2 regions of the Micromonospora sp. WMMA1976 genome follow, and region 2 is predicted to be linked to the other one. Evidence: riboswitches for the same ligand, from Rfam matches in the RefSeq annotation. Region 2 holds a riboswitch; the other holds the start of a gene.
What was found. A riboswitch is a leader RNA that binds a small molecule or an ion and turns the genes downstream of it on or off. The one in region 2 is predicted to bind cobalamin.
Positions count from the first base shown of each region.

Region 1: linked by a shared signal. The riboswitch ahead of metE (5-methyltetrahydropteroyltriglutamate--homocysteine S-methyltransferase) and the one ahead of O7546_RS10955 (ribonucleoside-diphosphate reductase subunit alpha) in region 2 are both predicted to bind cobalamin.

Region 1 is NZ_CP114912.1:3,931,316-3,934,713, reverse strand. Features, by position in the region: gene O7546_RS18025 (beta-1,3-glucanase family protein) at 1-921, shown strand, start outside; cobalamin riboswitch at 1,033-1,252, shown strand; gene metE (5-methyltetrahydropteroyltriglutamate--homocysteine S-methyltransferase) at 1,368-3,398, shown strand, end outside.
Region 2 is NZ_CP114912.1:2,356,824-2,360,221, forward strand. Features, by position in the region: gene O7546_RS10955 (ribonucleoside-diphosphate reductase subunit alpha) at 1-1,669, opposite strand, end outside; cobalamin riboswitch at 1,845-2,061, opposite strand; gene O7546_RS10960 (PrsW family glutamic-type intramembrane protease) at 2,181-2,996, shown strand; gene O7546_RS10965 (LysE family translocator) at 3,037-3,398, opposite strand, start outside.

The sequences.
Region 1 (3,398 bases), 1.6 Mb from region 2:
GGCAAGGCGGCCGGGGCCGGCCTGCTCAGCACCACGTACCTGGACTCGTACATCGCGTCCGCGTGGAACGCGTACACCACGAAGACCCTGACCGTGGCGCCCTTCGCCGACCAGCCGGCCATCCGGTACTACGGCCGTACCTCGGGCAACACCATGACCTTCACAGACGGCAGCGGCCAGGTCGTCGCCTCCTTCAACCGGCCCTCCTCGGCCAGCGTCTGGGGCTGCGACGGCGACCTGCCCGCGCCGAACGACCAGGTGGTCGGCCCGATCTCGCGTACGCTCTGCGCCGCCCTCAACCGCGGCACACTCGGGACCATCGACACCCAGCCCAGCACGAACGCCGCCGACTTCTACCGCAGCAACCCCACCAACCAGTACGCCCGCCTGATCCACGCCAACATGACCGACGGCCGGGCGTACGCGTTCGCCTTCGACGACGTCGGCGGATTCGAGTCGCTGGTGCACGACGGCGACCCCCGTTCGGCCGGACTGATCCTCAGCCCGTTCACCGGCGGTGGCGGCGGCACCCCGGCCACCGGGGTGCCAGTGGTCAGCAACTGGAACAACAAGTGCATCGACGTGCCGAGCTCCAACTTCGTCGACCGCGCGCCGCTGCAGATGTGGAACTGCAACAACACCAGCGCGCAGAAGTGGACGTTCAGCGGCACGGCGCTCAAGAGCCAGAACAACAAGTGCATGGACATCGACGCCGGCTCCACCGCGAACGGGGCGGCGGTGCAGCTCTACACCTGCAACGGCACCGGCGCCCAGCAGTTCACCCTGAACGCGGCCGGAGACCTGGTCAACCTCCAGGCCGGAAAGTGCGTCGACATCAAGGACTGGAACGGCGGCGACGGCGCGAGGCTCCAGCTCTGGGACTGCGGGGGCACGGCCAACCAGAAGTGGCGCAAGGGCTGACCGGCCCTGCGACGAGGGCGGGGGCCGACCGCGAGTCGCTCCCGCCACCCGCCGCGACGGCTTGCCGTCCCGCAGGGCGGACGCGCCGGCCACGTCGGCTCACCGCCCCATACGATGAACAACGGTGCTGGTTCGCCGTGCCCGTGACGGGTGTGGCGTCGTAAGAGGGAACCCGGTGTGAGTCCGGGACTGCCCCGCAGCGGTGAGTGGGAACGACAGCCGTCATCGAAGCACTGGACCGTGAGGTCTGGGAAGCGACGGCCAGTAGGTGACCGGGTGGATCCGGTCGCGCCCGCGAGTCCGAAGACCTGCCCGCACCGCGTGCACCGTCCGGTGTGCGCCGCCGACGGTCGCTCGGGACGGCCGGTGCGGAAGCCGGTACGCCGCCTGTACCTCTTCCCTCCCTGCCCCGATCGGCCTCGTGTGCTTCGAGGGAAGGGATCTCCATGAGTACCGCATTCGGTCAGAGCACCGTGCTGGGCTATCCGCGTATCGGGGGCAACCGGCAACTCAAGAAGGCCGTCGAGGCCTACTGGGCGGGCCGGATCGACGCCGAGGAGTTGGCGGCGACCTCTGCCGCGCTACGGGCGAAGGTCTGGCGGACGCTGCGCGACGCGCGCCTGGACGCGATCCCGTCCAACACGTTCTCCTACTATGACCACGTGCTGGACACGGCCGTCGCCGTCGGCGCGATCCCGCACCGGTTCGCCCGGCTCGGCCTCGGCGATCTCGGCACCTACTTCGCCATGGCCCGGGGCGTCGATGCCGAGCCGGCGCTCGAACTGACGAAGTGGTTCGACACCAACTACCACTATCTGGTTCCCGAGATCGGCTCCGACACCGCCTTCGCGGCGAATCCCGACAAGGCGCTGCGCGAGTACCGTGAGGCCCGCGAGCTGGGAATCGACAGCCGGCCGGTGCTGGTCGGGCCGGCCACATTCCTGCTGCTGGCCAAGCCCACCGAGGCGCGCGGCGAACCGTTCGACCGGTTGACCGACCTGGTCGACGTGTACGCCGACATCCTGCGATCCCTCGCCGCGGCGGGCGTGCGGTGGGTGCAGCTGGATGAGCCCGCCTACGTCGCCGACCGGAGCACCGCCGAGATCGACGCGCTGCGGGAGGCGTACACCCGGCTCGGCGCGGTGGAACAGCGGCCGGCGATCTTCGTCGCCACCTATTTCGGCGAGCTCGGTGACGCGCTGCCCGCCCTGCTCGACACGCCGGTCGAAGCGGTCGGCGTGGATCTGGTGGCCGGGCCCGGCAACCTGCGGCGGCTGGCCGGTGCGGGACCGCTGCGCGGCAAGACGATCGTGGCCGGCCTCGTCGACGGCCGCAACGTCTGGCGTACCGACCTGCGCGCCGCCGTTGCGGCTGGTGCCGCCGTTGCCGCCCTCGCCGACCACGTCGCCGTGTCCACCTCGTGCTCGCTGCTGCACGTGCCGGAGGACCTGTCCGCCGAGACCGCCCTCGACCCGGCGTTGGTTCAGCGGCTCGCCTTCGCCCGGCAGAAGGTTGATGAGGTCGTTCGGCTCGGCCGCGCGCTGCGCAACGGCACCACGTCCCTGCCCGAGCCGCTGCCGCCCACCCCCGCCGCATGGCGCGACGACACCGTACGCGGCCGGCTCGCCGCACTGCGCGCCGGGGACCGGCGGCGCGGCGCGTACCCGGAGCGAGCGGCGGCACAGCAGGCCCGGCTGAATCTGCCGCCCTTGCCGACCACGACCATCGGATCGTTCCCGCAGACCGACGAGCTGCGCCGCGCGCGTGCCGAGCATCGAGCCGGCCGCCTCGACGACACCGCCTACACCCGGCGAATGCGCGCCGAGGTCGAGCACGTCGTCCGGCTTCAGGAGCGGCTGGGTCTGGACGTGCTCGTGCACGGCGAGCCGGAACGAAACGACATGGTCCAGTACTTCGGCGAGCAGCTCGACGGGTTCGCCGCCACCGAACACGGCTGGGTCCAGTCCTACGGCTCCCGATGCGTGCGTCCGCCCGTCATCTACGGCGACGTGGCACGCAGGGCACCGATGACCGTCAACTGGTCCACCTACGCGCAGTCGCTGACCGACCGGCCGGTCAAGGGCATGCTCACCGGCCCGGTCACGATCCTGGCCTGGTCGTTCGTCCGCAGCGACCAGCCACTGGCAGACACCGCGGACCAGGTCGCGCTCGCCCTGCGCGACGAGTGCCGTGATCTCGAGGCAGCCGGTATCCGGGTCATCCAGGTCGACGAGCCGGCGCTGCGTGAGACGCTGCCACTGCGCAGGGCGGACCAGAAGGCGTACCTGGACTGGGCAGTCGGGGCGTTCCGCCTGGCCACCTGCGGAGTCGCCGACGACACCCAGATCCACACCCACCTGTGCTACTCGGAGTTCGGGGAGGTGATCACGTCCATCGACGCCCTCGACGCCGACGTCACAAGCATCGAGGCGTCCCGCTCCCGGATGGAGGTCCTCGACGACCTCGCTGCGATCGGA
Region 2 (3,398 bases):
CACCCTTCGCGGCCCGGGTCTGCGGGTACGCCGGATGCGGCCCGAACCGCTCGGCCAGCCCGGCGGAGGTCTCCAGCGCGGTCAGCAGGATCTCCTCCTGCACCCGGGTGGACAGTTCCTTCGCCTCGGCGGAGTCGAACGGCAGGCGCAGCGTGAAGAACGCGTCCTGCAGGCCCATCAGCCCGAGCCCGACCGGCCGCCAGCGCGGGTTGGACGCCGCCGCCTGCTCGGCCGGGTAGTAGTTGATGTCGATCACCCGGTCGAGGAACACCACAGCGGTGCGTACCGTGGCGCGCAGCCGCTCCCAGTCCACCCCGTCGGCGCTGACGTGTGCGCCGAGGTTCACCGAGCCGAGGTTGCACACCGCGGTCTCGGTGTCGTCGTTGACCTCCAGGATCTCCGTGCACAGGTTGGACAGGTGGATCACGTTGCCCGGCTCACCGGTCTGGTTGGACAGCCGGTTCGCGGCGTCCTTGAACGTCATCCAGCCGTTTCCGGTCTGCGCGAGCGTGCGCATCATCCGCCCGTACAGGTCCCGGGCCTTCACCGTGCGCACCGCGTTCTTCTCGGCCGCCCGGTACGCGGCGTCGAACGCCTCGCCGTACAGGTCGGGCAGCTCCGGGGCGTCCGACGGGTCGACGAGCGACCACTCGCCGTCGGCCTCGACCCGCCGCATGAACTCGTCCGGGATCCAGTTGGCGAGGTTGAGGTTGTGCGTCCGCCGGGACTCCTCGCCGGTGTTGTCCCGCAGTTCCAGGAACTCCTCCACGTCCGGGTGCCACGGCTCCAGATAGACGCAGGCCGCGCCCTTGCGCCGGCCGCCCTGGTTGACCGCTGCCACCCCGGCGTCGAGCGTCTTGAGGAACGGCACGATGCCGTTGGACCGGCCGTTCGTGCCCCGGATCAGCGCGCCCCGGCCGCGCACCCGCGACCAGGCGATGCCGATGCCGCCGGAGAACTTCGACAGCTTCGCCACCTGGTGGTACCGCTCGTAGATCGAGTCCAGCTCGTCGCGCGGCGAGTCGACCAGGAAGCACGACGACATCTGGGTGTGCCGGGTGCCGGAGTTGAACAGCGTGGGGGAGCTGGGCAGGTACGCGAGGCTGGACATCAGCCGGTAGAAGCCGACCGCCTCGCCGGGGGTGCGGGACAGCCCGCAGGCCACCCGCAGCAGCCAGTACTGCGGCGTCTCCACCACCAGCCGCGACTGCGGGTGCCGCAGCAGGTAGCGGTCGGCCACCGTGCGCAGTCCGAAGTACTCGAACCGCCTGTCGGCGTCCGGGTCCACGGCGTCGTCGAGCTTGCGGGCGTGCCGGGCCACGAACGCGGCCGTCTCGTCGCCGATCAGGCCCAGCCCGTGCGCGTACGCGATCGACTGGCTGAAGCTCGCCACGCCCTGACCGCGGACCTCCTTGTCCACGTACGCGGCCAGCAGCCTTGCTGCCAGCTTCGAGTACTGCGGCTCCTCGCCGATCAGCTCCGCCGCGGTCTGGATCGACAACCGGTCCAGCTCGGCGGTCGTCGCCCCGTCGTAGAGCCCGCTGATCGTCTTGGTGGCCACCCGCAGCGGGTCCACCTCGTCCAGGTCGGCGACCCAGCGCTCGACCGCCCGGACGATCTTGCCGACGTCCACCGGCTCGGTGTCGCCGTCCCGCTTGCGTACCCGCATCGCCGGCCGGCGGGCCTCGGACCCGCCGGTGGCGGACGGGGGACTCTCCTGCACGACAGTCATGACCTCTCCTCGCTGTCACCGTCTGGAGACGGCGGGAGACGCCAACGGGCACGGCGCGGCCGGCCCGGCTGCTGGCGTCGGTCGTCCCGCGCGACCTCCGGCCGCCGTACGCGGAGGCGTACGGCGCGCTGGCAGGTCTTCGGACTCGCGGGCCCGACCGGGGTCGCCGGTCGCCTACCGGCCGTCGCTTCCCAGGCCGGTGGCCCAGTGCTGTTGACGGCTGTCGTTCCCACTCACCGCTGCGGGGCAGTCCCGGATTCCCACCGGGTTCCCTCTTGCCTCGGCCCCGCCCCGGAGGGCTCGGCCGAACCAGCTGCGGCACCACCATATATGGCGGTGAGGGCTTGTGTGCAACACCAGATGTCGTGTCGGCGTGTCGGAATGATCTCACTGTCCACAGTGCCTACCCCCGATTCCGGCGCGACCCGGCGGGCGCGATACTCGGCGTATGGGGAATACCGGGCGCCGCTGGGCGTGGGTGGCGGTCCTGTTCGTCGGCGTCGGGCTTCACCTGCTGGTGCTGGAGACACTGGCCGGCACCGGGACCGTCACGTTCGTACCGGCGCTGATCGTGCTCGGCGCGTGCGTCGCGCCCGCCACGTTCCTGGCCTTCGCCCAGGGACGGCCGGCCCGCCGCCCGGTCCCCGGCTCCGTCGTCGGCGTCGCCGCGCTCCTCGGCGGCGTGGTCGGCGTGGTCGCCGCCGGCTGGCTGGAGTACGGCACGCTGCACCGCCTCGGCGTCCTGCCGATGGCGCTCGTCGGCCTGGCCGAGGAGACCGCCAAGCTGATCGTGCCGGCCGGCATCCTGCTGCTGTGGCGGCGGCACCCGTCCCCGGCGCAGGGCCTGGTGATCGGCGTGGCCTCCGGCGCCGGGTTCGCCGCGCTGGAGACCGTGGGGTACGCGTTCGCCGTCTTCGTCGGGTCGGAGGGCAACCTCGGCGCGGTCGAGCGGACGCTGCTGGTGCGCGGTCTCACCGCGCCCGCCGCGCACCTGGCCTGGACCGGGCTGACCGCCGCCGCGCTGTTCACGTTCGCCGCCGCGCCCGGCGGCCGGAGACTGGCGGCATTCCTGCTCACCTTCGCCGCCGCCGTCACGCTGCACACCTGCTGGGACACGTTCGGCACCCAGCCCGCGTACGTGTTCATCGGCGCCGTGTCGCTGGGCTGGGTGTTGCTGCGCCTGCACCTGGACCGCGAGCGGCCGCCCGCGTCCGGGACGCCGGTCGTGCCGGCATCCCGGGAGACGGCAGCGCGTGCCGGCTGAGCCGGGCGGCCGGCCCTCCGGCTCCGCGCCGCCCGGCACGTCAGCCGACGGCCAGCCGGACGCCGAGCGCGACGAAGGCGACAGCGCAGAGCCGGTCGACGCGCCGCGACCAGCGGCTGTCGCCCCACCGCCCGGCGAACCGGCCGGCGCCCACGCCGAGCGCCAGGTCCACGGCGAGCTGCACCGCGACGAACAGCGCCCCGAGCAGCACCAGCTGCGCCGCCACCGGGCCCGCCTCGGGCCGGACGAACTGCGGCAGGAACGCCACACTGAACAGGATCATCTTCGGGTTGAGCAGGTTCGTCAGCAGCCCGCGCCGGAACGCCCGCCCGGCGCCGCCGTCCGGGCGGTCCGCCGGGGCGCCGGGCCGGCCGGTGCCGCGCAGCGCCCGCAGGCCCAGCA